One region of the Rhizobium sp. BK529 genome, then DNA from elsewhere that is predicted to be linked to it. Evidence: predicted binding sites of a transcription regulator. Region 1 holds the regulator's gene; each other region holds the start of a gene.
The links. The regulator LexA, encoded in region 1, represses DNA repair genes until DNA is damaged. The targets are predictions, from matches to a motif close to TGTTCNNNNTGTGTTCNG.
Positions count from the first base shown of each region.

Region 1 (4,532 bases):
CTTCGACGCATTGTTCTTCATTATGGATGTCAGTCAGAACCGGAATGCCGAGTTCCTTCTTCAGATCGGCAAAGATTTCCAGCCCTTTCTCAAGGCCGACGCCGCGCTTGCTCGACAGGGACGAGCGGTTCGCCTTGTCGAAAGAGGTCTTGTAGACGAGGCCGATGCCGAGCTTGGCGCAAAGCTCCTTCAGGGTCCCGGCAACCATGAACGCGTGATCGCGGCTTTCCAGTTCGCAGGCACCAGCGATCAGCGACAGGCGGCCGGTGTTGGAGAAGGTGACCTTGCCGGCACCCTCGCCGACCGTCACCACGGAATTGGTATTGGTGCTCATGATGTTTCCTCGAAAGCGAAGAGCACGCCCTGGCCGGGCGCGGGCTCCACCAGAATACGGTTGCCCTTGCGTGTATAGGTCACCCCGTTAGCAGCCAAATGCGCTTCTGTCACTGTCCGATCGCCGACAGCAAAGAGGATCGCCCGGCCACGCAGGCCGCGATCCGTATCCGGCGTGACCAAATCGAAATAGGCCTCCAACCCCTCCGGGGTCATCAGACTGATCTTTGCGTTATCGGTGGACACGTCGAGCCCAAAACTCGTTTCCTCGACAGAGGTGGCTTTTACCGTCGCAGTAACGAATTCGCTGAAGGCCGTAGGCTCCGGCGCCCCAAGCACAATTTCGGCAATGCCGGTCACGCCGTTGGCATGCGCCTCCAGCGCACCCCGGTCGGCTGGCAGCGGGTTGATGCGTTCAACGGCGAAGAGGAAGAAATCCGGCGCCCTGAGATCGCCGGCGAAGGCAAGCCGGAAGCCAGCAACGCTTTCGGCATCATCAGGCATTTTTACGGGGCGCTCGAACTGCAACACGGATCCGGCACTGACGCCGCCCTTAACGAATCGAGCATGATCGTGCTTGGCATCCCTTGTACTGAAGGCGATGGCAGACAGTCCCTCGCTGCCGCACCGGAAGCGAAAAGCCTGGTTGCGGGCGGTGAAGACGTTGCCTCTCCGCGCCGTCCTCTCGCTCTCTTCGACACTCGCAACGCCCAACGGCTCGAGGTAGGTTTTGTCCGCGAAGAAAACGCAGGCATTTTCCGTGCCGAAGGGATGACGTGCATCCGGCGCGACGGTGAAGCCCAGTTTGCCCAGCCTTTCGCGTGCGAGCGCAATGTCGGTAACCGGCAAAACGAGATGATCGATCGGATACGTGTCTTGGGTCATCAGCTGCTCTCCTGCCATCGTCAGGATGATGTGCTTCGACAGGCGTTCCGAAGCAAGGCCGGATGGCTTTTCCGGCGATAAAAATAAAATTCTCAGCAGAATGAACAGAAGTTTTACGAAAATTTAGCCACTTGCGGAACACATATGGAACATATAGTGTCTGTTCTGGATTTGTTTCAATACTGGGGTATACGCCATGCTCACGCGCAAACAACAGGAACTTCTTCTTTTCATTCATGAAAGGATGAAGGAATCCGGCGTTCCGCCATCTTTCGACGAGATGAAGGATGCCCTGGATCTGGCATCGAAATCCGGCATTCACCGGCTGATCACCGCGCTCGAAGAACGCGGCTTCATTCGCCGGCTTCCGAACCGGGCGCGTGCGCTCGAAGTCATCAAATTGCCGGAAGCCTATAACCCGAGCCTGCAGCCGCGGCGCGGCTTTTCGCCAAGCGTCATAGAAGGCAGCCTTGGCAAGCCGCAGCATGTTGCGCCTCCCGCTCCGGCAAAGCCGGCACCTGTTGCCGACAATGGCAATGCCGTCTCCGTGCCGGTCATGGGTCGGATCGCTGCCGGCGTGCCGATCTCGGCAATCCAGAACAACACACACGACATTACCGTTTCCTCCGACATGCTGGGCTCGGGCGAACATTATGCGCTCGAAGTTCGCGGCGACTCGATGATCGAAGCCGGCATCTTCGATGGCGACACGGTCATCATCCGCAACGGCAGCACAGCCAATCCAGGCGATATCGTCGTGGCACTCGTCGATGACGAGGAAGCGACGCTCAAGCGCTTCCGCCGCAAGGGCGCATCGATTGCACTCGAAGCTGCAAACCCTGCCTACGAGACACGCATCTTCCCGCCGGATCGCGTCAAGGTACAGGGCAAACTCGTTGGGCTTATTCGCCGCTATCACTGATCGGTGACGGTCTGTCGTCAGCAAATGTATCGCTGCGCCAATCATAGGCGCGGTGGCGCATCCAGGGTCGCAGTAAGGTATCGAATGCGGTTGCTACCTGCAGCCCCTTATCAGTGAAACGAAGTTCAACTGAACCCGTTTTGCGCAGCGTCTCGCCGGTGAAAAGCATTGCGCCGGAGCGGCAGCGGTCAAACCGCAGGTGAACAGGCGTGACGACGATATCCGCCGTATCGCAGGCAGGTCCGAGATAGGCTGCGTTATTGATGACCGTTAGTTGCTTCCCATTCTTGAGCGAGACTGTACACCAGGCACCCTTCAGGCAGGTGAAGCGCAACGGCGGGCCGGTGGCCACAGCCTGTATCATCACCTCTCTGGATTCATCCAGCTGATCTGGCGAGAACTTCAATCTTTTGCCTTCCGGCGCAGCGGGCGCGTTGGCATCCGTGATCATGATCGGCTTCTGGTGCTCCTCGATCGCAAGTGCCCGCTGCCATTGCTGAAAGATGAAGGAAGGCGGTTTTTCGCGGTTCGAAGCCATCGCCTCACCATCAACGACAGCGACCAAACCGCCGTCTTCGGCGATGGCGACATCAGGTGCAGAGTTTCCCGGCAGCAGCGCAACAGTTAGCGTTGAGGCCGCGACGATCGCCGTTCCGGCGTGCCGCAGCCGGCTTTTGAGCAGCGTCAACAGCAGGAAGCCGAAGACTGCCGTCGGGAAGTACCAGCCGGGCAAACGGCCTACATCTATGTTGCCGCCCCAATCCGATACCGTCTTTGCGATCTTGATCACAAGATCGAGACCGAATCCCGTGATCTGCCAAAGCGGACCGTCGAGGCCGAAGGGCATCAGCAGCATCGCCATCATGCCGGACGGCATGACAATGAAGGAAATGACTGGCATGGCCGCAAGGTTTGCGGGTAATCCGTAAGTGCTCAGCCGATGGAAATGTTCGATCGAGAATAGTGCGGTCGAGAAGCCGCCAATCAGCGAGGTCAGAAAGATGCCGCCAAAAAAGCCCCCGATCATGAAAAGAGGTTTCATGATCGGCAATTTGGCGAGGGCATTCTCTCGCATTGGCCGCCCTTTCCAGAGATCGTAGCCGGCAACCAGGGCAAGCGTTGCGGCAAAGGACATCTGGAAGCTTGGCCCGAGCACTTCAGATGGCGAGACTGCAAGAATTACGAGAGCGGATAGGGCTACGTTTCTGAGGCTGATCGACGGCCGATCAAAAAAGACGGCAATCAGCATGATCGCCATCATGATGAAGGCGCGTTCGGCGGATACGGCAAAGCCAGAGATCAGATAATAGGCCGTCACTGCGGCAAGCGCACCGGCTGCGGCGATCTTCTTCGTCGGCCAGGCCTGGGCAACGCTCGCAAACAGGCTGAGAATGACGCGCAGACCGACATAGAAGATTCCGGCCGACAACGCCATGTTGAGGCCGGAAATTGCAACGATATGGGCAAGCCCCGATTGCCGCAGCGCCTCGGTCGTTTCATCGGAGATTGCGCGTCGCTCATCGGTAACAAGAGAGGCAGCAAAGGCGCCGGTATCGCCGGGCAGGACGGAACGGATGCGATCGCCAATGCCACTTCTGAGACGAAAGAGCCATTCAAGGACGACCTCACCAACCGATCCCTCTTGCACCGGTTGCGATGCAACCTCCTTCGGCGCACCGTAGAAAAAGCCGTTGGCACCTATCCCATCGTAGTAGGCGCCGAAGGCAAAGTCATATAGCTGCGGGAGGGCTGGTCCCGCCGGAGGCGTCAGGCGTGCCCGGCCCTCGATAACGGCGCCGAGCTCGAAAGCCTCTTTGGCACCGCGTACGAGCACCGAAATGCGTTCAGGCGGACGCTTGACCTCAGGGGCATCCGTTCGGCTGACGCCAAGAATATAACGCCAGCGCCCCGGCCCATCACCTTCGCGGCGTTCGACACGGCCAGTGACGGTCGTCGTCACCGCGGAATCGAGGATGACTGTCCGAGCCCGCCAAGTTTCGATCTGTGCCGAAAGCATTCCTCCAACAAAGAGAAGGACGGCCATCAGCGTCGCCTGTAGCTTTGGGCGCTCATATCCGCAGAGCGTAACAGCAATGACGAGAACAAGCAGGCAGAGCAAAGCCGACGTGGCCGGAAAATCCGCAGCCATCAAAAACCAGGTTGCGGCACCTGCCCCGAGAAAGACCGGCGAGAACAGGACAAGGCGGCCATGCCCCGCCTCTTCCGACACCATCCGCATCGACGACTCGACGCATCGTTTCGCAGCGGCTGACAATCGCCATCGAAACGGGACTGATGCCTGCGTCCGCGCCGGTTGCGTGACAATGGCGCGCGGACCGACAGCAACAAAATCCATCTTTTCATCGATGGACTGGGCCTGCCGTTCTCTTGT
Region 1 is NZ_JACIAU010000001.1:1,661,102-1,665,633, forward strand. Features, by position in the region: gene kdsA (3-deoxy-8-phosphooctulonate synthase) at 1-334, opposite strand, end outside; gene FHX08_RS08370 (VOC family protein) at 331-1,218, opposite strand; gene lexA (transcriptional repressor LexA) at 1,415-2,140, shown strand; gene FHX08_RS08380 (ComEC/Rec2 family competence protein) at 2,121-4,532, opposite strand, start outside.

Region 2 (4,532 bases), on a different contig from region 1:
GATTGCGATGCGATTATTTTCGATCTGGAGGACTCCGTAGCGCCTGAGAAGAAGACGGAAGCACGCGATAATCTGAAGACGTTTTTTGCCGGGCCGCCGCTCGAGAGCAAGGAAAGGATCATTCGCATCAATTCTTTGTCATCCGGCTTTGGGCTGGCAGACCTGGAGCTGGTAAAGGCGCTGTCGCCTGATGCCGTTCTGCTTCCGAAAGTGGATGAGCCGCAGGATGTGATGGCTATCGGCGATCTGCTTGCCGAGGCCTATGCGCCGGAGGAACTCCGCATCTGGGCGATGATCGAGACGCCGCGCGGCGTGCTGAATGCTGCAGCGATTGCCGAATCCGGCCGCACGCCGGGATCTCGGCTCGATTGTCTCGTCGTCGGCCTCAACGACCTGCGCAAGGAGACGGGCGTTCTGCCGCAGACCGGACGGACTTATCTGGTGCCGTGGCTGATGCAGGTCATTCTGGCGGTCAAGGCCTACGGGCTCGATGCGCTGGACAGCGTCTTCAACGATTTCCGGGATGCCGATGGCTTCGACGCCGAATGCGGGCAGGGCCGCGGCATGGGTTTTGTGGGCAAGATGCTGATCCATCCAGCGCAGATCGAAGCCGCCAACCGGCAATTCGGGCCGAGTGAGGAAGAGATCGCGGAGGCGGAGGCCATTATTGCCGCCTTTGCCGACCCCGCCACCGAGGGGCTCAACGTCATCAATGCGAGTGGACGGATGATTGAGCGGCTGCATCTTGTCCAGGCGGAGGCTCTGGTCCATAAAGCTCGCCTGGTTTCTGCACGAAAGCCCGTCTAATGAAACTCTATCGCTTCCTGACCGGTCCCGACGACGCTTCCTTCTGCCACAAAGTGACGGCGGCGCTGAACAAGGGCTGGTTATTGTCTGGTTCGCCCACCTATGCCTTCAACGCTGCGACTGGCCAGATGCAATGCGGCCAGGCGGTCTTCAAGGAAGTCGAAGGCAAGGATTATCATCCGGACATGAAGCTATCCGAGCAATAGAGCCTTCCTGTTCCGGCAGAATGGTCCAATCTGACCAGGAAGGCTTTGGGATCAGCGTTGAGCAGCCTCTTCGGCGCTCGCCTCGATGCGCTCCATGTCGTCGTCGCTGAGGCCGAAATGGTGACCGATCTCATGGATTAGCACATGGGTGATGATATCACCCAGCGTCTCGTCGTTTTCTGCCCAGTAATCGAGGATCGGGCGGCGATAAAGGCGGATACGGTTCGGCATCTCACCGGTTTCCACGGTAAAGCGTTCCGAGATGCCGCGGCCCTCGAAAAGGCCGAGCAGGTCAAAGGGCGTTTCCAGCGCCATATCCTCGAAGATTTCGTCATCGGGGAAATCTTCGATCTCGATGGTCAGATTGGTCGTTAGCTTACGAAATTCGTCCGGCAGATGGCTGTAGGCCTCCATTGCCAGCGACTCGAAGGCGCTGATCGTCGGCGCGTGGCGGTCCCGCCAATCATCGCTCTGGTCTATGTGGGCCATGAATATTCCTTCCTTTGCCGGCCCATATAGAACCTTTATTGCCGATTTTCGAGTGCGGAATCAGAGGCAGGAATAAATTCTTATAAAATGGCGGTTGACTCTCTATTAGAGCTCTGGAATCTATAAGAACATAACAGGAACAAGATGAATGGAGTGGACGCCATGGCGCAGACCGCCCTGGCGCGCGAGCGGCTTTTTGCGCTCCGCGAAACCATCGCCCGATTGGAAGGCAAACCTGCACCGGCGCTTGCCGCGGCAGAACGGGAAGCTCTGGCTGAAGGACGAGAGCGGCGGCAGGAGCGCCCGCCCGCCCGTCTTTCTTTCGGTGTGGAACCATTCGATGAGGCACTAGAGGGCGGCTTACAGCTCGATGCAATTACCGAGTTCCGTGCAGCAGCGTCTCGCGATGCGGGGGCCGCAAGCGGCCTGGCGATGGCCGTTGCGGCACGCCTTCAGAGACAGGAGGAAGATGCCGGCAGGCAACTGCCGCTCCTCTGGATCGGCGATGCGGTCGGCACATTGGAGGCGGGTCGTCCTTATGCGCCGGGACTCAAAGATTTCGGGCTGGAGCCGGAACGGTTTTTCCACGCCGCGCCGCGCAAGCTGGAGGATGCGCTCTGGCTGGCGGAAGCTGCCATTGAAAGTGCAGCTTTCTCGGCCGTTGTTTTCGAAGTACGCGGCAATCCCCTGCATTTCGGCCTGACGGAAAGCCGCCGGCTCAGCCTCCGGGCACGTGCCGTCTGCTGTCCGCTTTTTCTTGTCCGCCAGGCTGGAGAGGAGGAGGCGAGCAGTGCTGCCTTCCGCCTGCATGTCGAACCGGCCCCGTCCGATCTGCGGCCGCTGCCGGACGGATCAAAACTTTCCGGCAGTATCGGCAATCCGATTTTCCGTCTCACGCTGGAGAAGAGCCGCAATCCGGCCCCGCTCTCCTTTCTTCTGGAGTGGAACCCCCATGAACGCGAATTTCTCCCCGTCGATGAACCAAGTTTCGCTCGTCCTCCAGGCGAACAGTCAGCGCATTCTGGCGCTCAGCTTTCCGCATCTGGCAACGGACCGCATCGCCCGCAGGCGATGGGGGCTCTCCTGGCGTTCGAAAGGGCGTCCTGAGGAGCCGCCACTCGTCTGTTCCGGCAAGCTCAACAATGCTATGCGGCTGACGGCACTGGATGAATTTGCCGAGAAGCTGGGATTGCGGAAGGAACAGGGCGTTGCCGAGGCGCGCGCCATGTATCCGGCACTCGATGTGGTGGAAGAAGACCCTGCAGCCGACCGCAGGCTGCTGGAAGGGATCGCCGACTGGTGCGACCGCTACACGCCGATGGTAGCGCTCGACGGCAAGGATGGGTTGTTTCTCGATATTACCGGCTGTGCCCATCTCTTTGGGGGTGAAAGCACGCTCCTGAGGGATATCCTGTCGCGGCTCTTCCATATGGGGCTCGATGCACGGGGAGCGATTTCCTCGTCTCCGGGTCTTTCCTGGGCCGTCTCCCGCTTCGGGCAGGGCGGAGTCGTGGAAGAGGAGGAGACGGAACGCATATTGATGCCGCTGCCTGTCGCAGCCTTACGGCTGGAAGAACAGTCCGTCGATGCCCTAAGAAAGCTCGGCCTCAAATATATCGGTGACGTCATTCATGCGCCGCGGGCACCGCTGACCCGCCGTTTCGGACCAATGCTGCTTCTGCGTCTCGATCAGGCGGTTGGCCGCGAGGAGGAGCCGATTTCACCCCGGCGTCCCGTCGCCAGCCTCTCGTCCGAGTGCCGTCTGGTCGAGCCGATTGGTACGGAAGAACAGATCCTTGCCGTCATCGGGCAGGTTGCCATATCGCTGAAACCCTCCCTGGAGGCGCGCGGCGTCGGCGGCCGGGTGTTCGAGCTGGTGCTGTTTCGTGTCGATGGCAGGGTTTTCCGCATTTCCGTCGGCGCTTCGCGGCCGCTTCGTGAACCAAAGCTAGTTGCAGGACTGTTTTCCGAGCAACTGCAGGTGATCTATGACGATATCGATGCCGGCTATGGCTTCGAAATCCTGCGTCTGAATGTCCTGCGGCATGACCCGTTCCGTGATGCGCAGGGTGACTTCGGAGGCGATCGGCAGGGGGAAATTTCGCTTTCGAGTTTTATCGATCGTGTTGCGGCGCGGCTTGGCCCGGATTGCCTCCAAAGCTTCCAGCTTCGCGAGAGCCATGTGCCGGAGCGTGCCGTGCTTACGGTGCCGGCAATGGAGAGCCTTCCGGCTCGGCGCAAGGTGGAGCAGGACAGTGCCCTTCCCTTCCGCGAGGAGCGCCCTCTGCGACTCTTTAAAACGCCGGAACCGGTAGAGGTTGCATTTGCCGAAGTGCCTGACGGTGCACCGCAGATTTTCCGCTGGCGACGTCTGCAGCATCAAGTGGCAAAGAGCGAGGGGCCGGAACGGATCGCCATGGAATGGTGGATCGATGGAGACGATGCCGAAACGCGGGATTATTTTCGGATCGAGGACGAGGCCGGACACCGCTTCTGGATCTATCGCCTGGGGCTCTTTCGTGAGAACCCCAATCCCCGCTGGTTCATGCACGGGGTTTTTGCATGAGACCCGAACCCGCATTTTTCGAGATCGGCGCGAAGACGAATTTCTCGTTCCTCGAAGGTGCTTCGAAACCTGAAGAGATGGTCGTGCAGGCCGCTTTTTTGAAGCTTGGCGGTCTCGGGATTGCTGACCGCAATTCGGTTGCCGGCGTGGTGCGGGCTCATGCGCAGGCACAGCAGCTTGTGGAGAGATACAAGAACAGGGATGCGATATTAGCCGAGGCAGAGAAGAAGGGAAAAACGGAGATCATTCTCGATCCTATCCGGGTTCAGCCGGGCGCCCGTCTCGTCTTTTCCGATGGAACGCCTGATATCCTTGCCTATCCACGGAACCGGAAAGGCTGGGCAAATCTCTGCCGCCTGCTCAGCGCCGGAAACCTGAAAGAGGAAGCCGTCAAGGGAACCTGCATCCTCACGGAAGCGGAGCTCATGAAATGGGGCGACGAGATGATGCTTGCCCTCATCCCG
Region 2 is NZ_JACIAU010000004.1:410,541-415,072, reverse strand. Features, by position in the region: gene FHX08_RS24775 (CoA ester lyase) at 1-807, shown strand, start outside; gene FHX08_RS24770 (DUF1737 domain-containing protein) at 807-1,013, shown strand; gene FHX08_RS24765 (metallopeptidase family protein) at 1,065-1,502, opposite strand; gene FHX08_RS31640 (ImuA family protein) at 1,665-2,609, shown strand; gene FHX08_RS24760 (DNA polymerase Y family protein) at 2,521-4,068, shown strand; gene FHX08_RS24755 (error-prone DNA polymerase) at 4,065-4,532, shown strand, end outside.
Region 2: a site for LexA is predicted at 1,627-1,644, ahead of FHX08_RS31640 (ImuA family protein). Genes of this name have one in related genera too.

Region 3 (4,532 bases), 930 kb from region 1:
TCGTTCCCGAAATCGCCGAGATTTCAGACATGCTCACGGCCGAAGGCGCATATTTCACACGCATGTCCGGCTCGGGCGCAACCTGTTTCGGCATCTTTGAAACGCCTGTCGCTGCACTCCGCGCGGCTGAGCGCCTTCACGCCGCCCGCCCGGACTGGTATTTCCAGGCGACTGAGACTTTCGCGGGAGGTGCATGATGGCAGGCCTGGATGAAACAAGAGCTTTTATTCCCCTCGGCATCGCGGTGCTGACCGTTTCGGATACGCGCACGCTGGCGGACGATAAATCCGGCGATACGCTCGCAGCCCGGATCGCCGAGGCAGGACACCAGTTGATCGATCGGGATATCGTGCCTGACGACCGGGAAAGGATCGCCTCACGTGTGCGCGCCTGGACGGAAGCCAAGGAGATCGATGTCGTCATCACCACGGGCGGGACTGGCTTTACCGGCCGGGACGTGACACCCGACGCTCTAGAATCGCTCTTCGAAAAACGGATGGATGGCTTTTCGGCCGTGTTCCACCGTATTTCCTATGACAAGATCGGCACTTCAACGATCCAGTCACGCGCCACGGCGGGTGTCGTCAATGCCACCTTCGTCTTCGTGCTGCCGGGCTCGCCAGGCGCATGCAGGGATGCGTGGGATGGTATCTTGAAGGCGCAGCTCGACTATCGCCATATGCCGTGCAATTTCGTGGAGATCATGCCGCGGCTCGACGAGCACCTGAAGCGTGGCGCGACGAAGTAGGCTGGCTAAAGAGCGATATCCTCTGCGCATCGGCCTGAAAATCGGAATCGATTTTCGGAAAGCCTGATGTGTAGATTCAAAGCGTAGAGCGCAGTGCGCCGGACCCACTGCGCTCTAAGTCGCAAGGCCCGGCAGCGTGGGCAGCGTCTCCCAGCTATCACCGGACAGCAGCACGCAGCTTATGCCGTGAACATCCGTGATGACGAGCGTCCATGTACCGCTCTTGGCGGCATAAACTTCAAGAATGGCGTTCTGGTTGATCAATCCAACTGCCGTGAGCTTTTCAGCAAAGTTGCTGTCCAGGAAATTGACGATCTCAGATCGGCCTGCGCAACTGTGCATCATCTGCGATGCTGCCCGATGCGGATGCGCGATCATCGATATCGACAATATGACGGCCGACAGACCATGGATCATATTGCTTAGCATGACGCACCTCCTTTCGCCGGTGACCCGACAGAAAGGAGATTCTCGCTGACCTGTTCTGCCGTCCTCCGGCATTCATTGGCCATCCGCTACGAAGCGAGGCGCTTCGGCGGCGCCGTGTTCAAATTATAGCGCGAAATTTTATTGAGCGCCATCTTTACGCATGTCTGGAGGTGCAGGAGCTAGCGCGCCGCGCGGGCGACCCAGGAAGGAATCAACTCACTGGAAAGCTGGCGCGGCTTCTGCCCCTTGGTGAATTCGGCAAGCCGCATACCGCTCTTTGCCGTGGCAAGTGCAAGCTTCTTCGGCATCAGCAAACCGAGTTCCAGCGGCGGTCTGGTACGGCCGACGCGTTGGAGGAACGGGCGGCGATAGCCACGGGAGGCAGTGAAACGCGCCGGCACTTTATTTAGTGCGACATATTCCAGGATCTCGTCGATCCATCCTGCCTGCGGCCTCGCGCCCGGCTCGACGAAGAGCAGCCATTCACCACGTGCCGAACGAACGATGTCCTTGATATCCCATTGCGAATGGAAACGGCAGCCGGCAGCATCCGCCACCCGCGAGGTGCCGTCACGCGAGCCATGATCGAGCACGACCACGTCGCTGACGAGGCCTTCCACGGCGCCTGCCACCAATACGGATAAAGTCTGGGCCAGTTCAGGTTCCTGATCCTGGCATTCAAGAACGACAGTCAACATTGCCTGTTTATAGAGCGCCGCACAAAATTTTGCCAGCGGGACTTTCCTCATTTTGTTCTTGCATTGTTCTCATTTTGTCGATAGGAATTTAATCATCAAAACGAGCGGAGCCGAGCGTTTTCCGCCGCTGGAGAATCCGATGAGACCACAGTCCCTTGCAGGGCAGGCCGCATTTGCGCCTGCCAATACAGCGGATATTGCCGACGCGATGATCGCGGCCTCGGGGCTGCGCATCGAGGTTGACAGGCGGCACGGCCGCGGCGCCGGGCTGAATCCGAGCGGTCGCTTCGAGCCGATGCAGCGGGAGACCTTCGATGATGGTTGGCAGACGCTCGAGGATCTGCCGCCATTCAAGACGGATGTGCAGATCGAGAAGCCGCGTACGGCGATTACCCGCAACGAGTCCCCGGATCTTTCCTTCGACCGATCCATCAATCCCTATCGGGGCTGCGAGCATGGCTGCATCTACTGCTTTGCTCGGCCGACGCATGCCTATATGGGTCTCTCAGCTGGGCTGGATTTCGAGAGCAAGCTCTTCGCCAAGCCGGATGCGCCGAAGCTTCTGGAGCGGGAGCTCGCCAAGCCCGGTTATAAAGTGCGCGTCATTGCGATCGGCACCAATACTGATCCCTATCAGCCGATCGAGAAGGAGTGGCGCATCATGCGGCAACTTCTTGAAGTGCTGAATAAGGCGAATCATCCGGTTGCTATCGTCACCAAGTCGGCGATGATCCTGCGCGATCTCGACATCCTCTCGGAGATGGCGGCAAAGAACATCGTTCGTGTTGGCATTTCGGTGACCACGCTTGACCGCAAGCTCGCGCGCCTCATGGAACCGAGGGCCGCGACCCCGACGCGCCGGCTGGAGGCGATCCGCGGGCTTTCCGAGGCCGGTGTGCGCACGACGGTGATGGCAGCGCCAATGATCCCGGCACTCAACGATCACGAGTTGGAGCGTATTCTGGAGGCCGCCAAGGCATCAGGCGCAGAAGAGGCAAGCTATGTGCTGCTGCGGTTGCCGCTCGAAGTGAGCCCGCTTTTCCGTGACTGGCTGCTGCAGAACTATCCTGACCGCTATCGCCATGTCATGTCGCTCGTGCGCTCGATGCGCGGCGGCAAGGATTATGATGCCGAGTTCGGTAAGCGTATGAAGGGTACTGGTCCCTATGCCTGGCAGATCGCCCGTCGCTTCGAAATGGCGGCAAAACGATTGGGGCTGACCCGTCGAAGCCTTGCCCTGAGCGACGACCTCTTTGTGCCGCCCAATGGCAGCGGCGTGCAGCTTTCGCTGCTCTGACTGATCGCCTTCATGCAATTCCGGACGCAAAACCGCTGCGCACTTTTGCTGAATTGGTTCTCTGTTTGCGCAATTCCAGACGCAAAAACCGCTGCGCACTTTTGCTGGAATTGCTTGTGAGCTTGCGTAAGGCGTGAAGAAGACTTGCCCTGCGTCTTCTGCCTTACGCAATTCCCGCGGATGGCCTTGACCGCACCCATCCGCCGGACCGCCCCCGGCCGTCGCCGCCCTGATCCGGGGGCTTGCAGGAAATCGGGTTGGCGTGCGAGTTTCAACCGCATGAAACATCGCACGTCACCCGATTCTCCTCTGCTCTTCGAAGAGGTTCCTCTCGTGCCGGATTTCCGGCTGGAGCTGAAGGCCCGCAAGGCCGGCCACTGGCCTGTTGCCGGCGCCGACGAGGCTGGACGCGGACCGCTTGCCGGCCCTGTTGTTGCCGCAGCTGTCATTCTCGATCCCAAACGCATTCCCGAGGGCCTGAACGACTCTAAGCAGCTTTCGGTACAGAGGCGCGAGGAGTTGTTTACGCAGATCCTGGCAACCGCGACGGTTTCCATCGCCTCCTCCAGCTCCACTCGCATCGACGAGACCGATATCCGCAAGGCGAGCCTCGATGCCATGCGGCGTGCGATCTGCGGCCTAGCCATACAGGCAAGCTATGTACTGACGGACGGGCTCGACGTGCCGACTGGGCTCGCATGCCCGGGTCAGGCCGTTGTGAAGGGGGATGCGCGCTCTGTCTCGATTGCGGCAGCTTCCATCGTCGCCAAGGTAACGCGCGACCGGATGATGGCTCGGGCGCATCTCGTATTTCCCGAATATGGTTTTGCAGCGCACGTCGGATATGGCACGGCACAGCATCGTTCCGGTATCGAGAAACACGGGCCGTGTTCGCTGCACCGAATGACCTTCCGGCCACTCCGCAAAGATGGCGTGGAGGTCGAGGTGAACGGAGAGATGCTCAACGAGTAGTTCCGGTCGCGACCTCGTATCTCCTGACCGGACTATTGCGTTTTGCAAGCCCATCATCGACAGCCTGTCGCATCAGGCGAGACACCAACACATACAAAACAAAAAGCCCCGCTGAGCGGGGCTTCTCTAATTCTATTGAGTTGAAGCTTAGTTCAGACGGGTTTTCACTTCGCCAACAGCCTTACCGAAAAGCTCGGACTGGATCTTGGAATCGGCCTGCTTGCCGATAACCGATTCAGCGGCTGCGATAGCGAGATCGACGGCAGCAGAACGAACGGCCTTCATCGCATCGACTTCGGCCTGCTTGATCTTCTGCTCTGACAGAGCCGTACGGTTGGCAACGAATTCTTCCGTCTTCTTCTTCGCTTCCGCAGTCAGCATCTCGGCT
Region 3 is NZ_JACIAU010000001.1:2,588,736-2,593,267, forward strand. Features, by position in the region: gene FHX08_RS13130 (4-(cytidine 5'-diphospho)-2-C-methyl-D-erythritol kinase) at 1-197, shown strand, start outside; gene moaB (molybdenum cofactor biosynthesis protein B) at 197-748, shown strand; gene FHX08_RS13140 (hypothetical protein) at 863-1,177, opposite strand; gene FHX08_RS13145 (glycosyltransferase family 2 protein) at 1,357-1,875, opposite strand; gene FHX08_RS13150 (PA0069 family radical SAM protein) at 2,015-3,172, shown strand; gene FHX08_RS13155 (ribonuclease HII) at 3,452-4,144, shown strand; gene FHX08_RS13160 (F0F1 ATP synthase subunit B) at 4,292-4,532, opposite strand, start outside.
Region 3: a site for LexA is predicted at 1,929-1,946, ahead of FHX08_RS13150 (PA0069 family radical SAM protein). Genes of this name have one in related genera too.

Region 4 (4,532 bases), on a different contig from region 1:
GCCGGAAAAGGTGCTGAATGAGAAAATCATTCCGCAGATCCCGGTCGGGCGCCTCGGCGAACCGGAGGAGATCGCGCGCTGCGTGACCTTCCTCGTTTCCGATGATGCCGGTTTCATTACCGGTTCGACGCTGACGGCCAACGGCGGACAATTCTTCGTCTGAGCTTGCTTCCCCGCCTGCGGGTTGCCGGCGACGTCACAGGAACCTGCAACCGCACCACGGGCGGCAAGAGCAATTGTGTTGAGGGCGTAGAGCCAGCGAACGGCACTCAGACAGCTGCCGCTACGTTGCTTACGTTTTGATGGTATCAAGCGTTTGGATGATGCCGTCGATTGGTCTTGATGGGCACCTTCTGAACAGCGTGGTCTTGACCGCGAAGCGCAGCGATTGCCGTCGTGAGAAAGGCCGTGGCAATCAAGACGGCGACGGCAAAATTCAGCAGAATCTGAGCCATAGCGCGTTCCTTTTCATCTGTGGCAGACATATGTTCCACCCATACAATCTTGAAGGAAATATGCGCCCAGCCTCGGCGGCGTGGTAGATTTGACTTCAGCGACCAATCGTCAACGCCACGTTGACGATAAAAACGACGCAAGAAAACGGGCGCAGAAGCGCCCGTTCAAATTTCCGATGGACCGGGTGTCGATTAGCGGCAACGCGCCTCGTAGCGGCGACCGTAGCGGTCACGGTAGATGCAGTAGCCCTGGCGCTCGACTGAATGGCCGATGAGAGCGCCGGTCAGACCGCCAGCGACTGCGCCGACTGCTGCGCCACCCCAGCTGTTGCTAACGGCGCCGCCGATGATGGCGCCTGTGCCGGCGCCGATCGCCGTGCCCTGCTCCGTCGGGGTGCAGGAGGCGAGAGCGCCGATAAGGGCGCAGCTAAGAACGATCTTTTTCATGTCTAACTCCCCAGGTTGCCGGCCTTTAAATTCGGCCCATCAGTACAAGAATGATGATGATGACGAGAACTAACCCTAAACCACCGGAAGGTCCATAGCCCCAACCACGACTATAACCCCAATTTGGCAAGGCGCCGATCAATAGCAGAATAAGGATAATAAGAAGTATCGTGCCGAGCATGGTGTTTGTCCTGCCTCATCCTCATTTCAACTGGACTAGAAACACGCATCGTCGATTTTTGTTCCCGGCTAATCTCGCGGAAAATCACGGCGACGTTATCAGTCGTTTCTCCAGAGATGAGTTTAGCCGGTTCGCCAAAAGCCAAGTCGGCGAAGAATTCTGCCGTCTTTTGTTTCTATGGTTAAAAACCTATTTGAATACAATGGGTTGTGGTGAACAAAGCGGGAAAACAGTGATGTCTCCGATTCGTCAGCGATTCGTTCCGGCTTTGATCGTCCACCGGTTTGGGACCGGTCCGGGGCTAAGGCATCGTAAATTCGGCATGTAAAAGATTAACGCATTTGGTGCTTTAGGTCGGCTCCGTCGAGTCGGTAGAACTGCATCTTGGTGGCGACAGCAAAGGGCGCACAAGATCTCGCCGTGAACGAAAAGGGAATGTTTTGATATCAGCGATTCGTCTCTGATTCGTTCCGGCTTTGATCGAAGGGTTAATTTTGAGTCGGATCTTGCTGTCTTACAGTTCAGCGAGATGCCGTGATCGCGGTTGAAGGAATCTGCTTGCCGGTGGATCTTCCGATTCAGCATATAGTGTAAAAAAACGATTCAAAATCAATACTTAGCCGTGAACGAAAGCTGAATCTGCCTGAGTCAGCGATTCGTCTCCGATTCGTTCTCAGACTGTTCCGAATCTTAAATCAGGGACTTAGCAGACTGTGACTTCGATGCTCAATCCGAGCTCAATTTCAATTCTGCCCTTGCGTTTGAAGCTTCGGCTGTCCATGTGTTCTGTGCTTCACCCGCAGGAGCCGACTTGACCCGGGGCGCCGCCGCCTCACTTGCATGGACTATGACCCTGACTTCGCAGCCGATGATATTGAGCGGGCGCGGCGTGACCGCGGTGCTCGGGCCGACCAATACCGGCAAGACCCATTACGCGATCGAGCGCATGGTAGCGCACGGTACGGGCGTCATCGGCCTGCCGCTTCGCCTGCTGGCGCGTGAGGTCTATACGCGCGTAGTTGAAAAGGTGGGCGCCCAGAATGTGGCGCTGGTGACAGGCGAAGAAAAGATCTCGCCGCCGAATGCGCGCTTCTCCGTCTGCACGGTAGAGGCGATGCCGCGGGAAACCAAAGCCGCTTTCGTCGCTATCGATGAAGTGCAGCTCGCGGGGGACCTCGAGCGCGGCCATATCTTTACCGACCGTATCCTGCATCTTCGCGGCCGCGATGAGACGCTCCTGCTTGGCGCCGCCACGATGCGGCCGATCCTCCAGCAACTTCTGCCGGGACTAACGGTCACGGAGCGGCCTCGGCTTTCCCACCTTCTTTATGCCGGACAGAAGAAGATCACCCGACTACCGCAGCGCTCGGCGATCGTCGCCTTTTCGGCAGACGAGGTTTATGCGATCGCAGAGCTGATCCGGCGCCAGCGCGGCGGGGCTGCTGTCGTGCTCGGTGCGCTCAGCCCGCGGACCCGCAATGCGCAAGTGGCGCTCTATCAGGCTGGCGATGTCGAGTATCTCGTAGCCACCGATGCGATCGGCATGGGGCTTAACCTCGATGTCGATCATGTGGCCTTCGCGCAGGACCGAAAGTTCGACGGTTACCAGTTCCGAAATCTCAATCCGGGCGAACTTGGCCAGATCGCTGGGCGTGCCGGACGCCACGTGCGCGACGGAACCTTCGGTGTGACTGGGCAGGTATCGCCGTTCGACGAGGAGCTGGTGCAGCGCATTGAGGGCCACGAACTTGATAATATCAAGGTTCTGCAGTGGCGGACCAAGGATCTCGATTTTTCCTCGATACAATCTTTGCGAGCAAGCCTCGAGACTGGTCCGCGCGTGCCGGGTCTGACGCGGGCGCTGCCTGCGGTCGACCAGCAGGCACTCGATCATCTGTCGCGATATCCAGAAATCGTTGATCTCGCAGACACGCCGGCGCGCGTCGAAAAGCTCTGGGAGGCTTGCGCTCTACCGGATTATCGGCGCATAACGCCTGCGCAACATGCCGATCTTATCTCTACCCTCTTTTCCGATCTGGTGCGCTATGGCACGGTAAACGAGCAGTTTCTCGCGGAGCAAGTTCACCGCTCGGATCGGACAGATGGAGAAATTGACACGCTTTCGGCGCGAATCGCGCAGATAAGAACCTGGACCTATGTATCGAATCGGCCCGGCTGGCTTGCCGATCCGACACACTGGCAGGAAAAGACGCGGGAAATCGAAGATCGATTGTCCGATGCGTTACATGAAAGGTTGACGAAACGCTTTGTTGATCGCAGGACATCTGTGCTCATGAAGCGCCTGAGAGAGAATGCGATGCTGGAAGCTGAAATCAGTGTGAATGGCGATGTCTTTGTTGAAGGACATCATGTGGGGCAGTTGACCGGGTTCCGTTTTACACCTGTTGGTGGAACGGACGGACCGGATGCCAAGGCGGTTCAGGCTGCGTCGCAGAAGGCGCTCGCGCTCGAATTCGAAGCTCGTGCTGCACGCCTGCATGCGGCAGGCAATGCCGATCTGGCGATCGGCTCGGATGGACTGGTACGTTGGCTCGGCGACCCCGTCGGTCGTCTTTCCGGCAGCGATCATGTGATGCGTCCGCGCGTCATTCTGTTGGCTGACGAACAGCTCACGGGCAATGCGCGCGATCACGTCGCCGCTCGTATCGAGCGTTTCGTCAATCATCATATCAGCACGGTACTGAAGCCGCTCGACGATCTGTCGCGCGCTGAAGACCTGCAGGGTCTTGCCAAGGGGCTCGCCTTCCAGCTCGTCGAAAATCTCGGCGTGCTCTTCCGCCGCGACGTGACGGAAGAAGTGAAGTCGCTCGATCAGGATGCGCGCGCCTCCATGCGCCGCTATGGCATCCGCTTCGGCGCCTACCACATTTTTGTACCCGCGCTTCTGAAGCCGGCGCCGGCGGAGCTCATCACATTGCTTTGGGCGCTGAAGAACGATGGGCTCGACAAACCGGGGTATGGTGATCTCATTCCGGTGCTGGCCGCGGGCCGTACCTCCGTCGTTACCGATCCGAGCTTCGAGCGCATGTTCTACAAGCTCGCCGGCTTCCGGTTCCTCGGCAAGCGTGCGGTGCGCATCGACATTCTCGAGCGTCTGGCCGACCTCATCCGTCCGCTCTTGCAGTGGAAGCCGGGTCAGGCCAGCCGTCCGGAAGGCGCTTACGACGGTCGCCGCTTCACGACGACGACGGCGATGCTGTCCATTCTCGGCGCGACCCTGGAAGACATGGAGGAGATTCTTAAAGGTCTCGGCTATCGCGCTGACCCGGTGAAGGCCGACGAGGCCGCAGCATTCCTCGCGACACAGGATGCGGCATCGGCCCCTGCGGCAACGGCCGAAGCTCCGGCAGAGGAAGCCGCCGAAAAGGCCGACCATGACGATGCAGATGGCGCTTCTGAAGAGACGCCTGCCGCTGAGGCCGCGACTG
Region 4 is NZ_JACIAU010000004.1:326,220-330,751, reverse strand. Features, by position in the region: gene FHX08_RS24390 (beta-ketoacyl-ACP reductase) at 1-163, shown strand, start outside; gene FHX08_RS24385 (hypothetical protein) at 309-455, opposite strand; gene FHX08_RS24380 (YMGG-like glycine zipper-containing protein) at 648-902, opposite strand; gene FHX08_RS24375 (DUF3309 family protein) at 928-1,083, opposite strand; gene FHX08_RS24370 (helicase-related protein) at 1,931-4,532, shown strand, end outside.
Region 4: a site for LexA is predicted at 1,752-1,769, ahead of FHX08_RS24370 (helicase-related protein). Genes of this name have one in related genera too.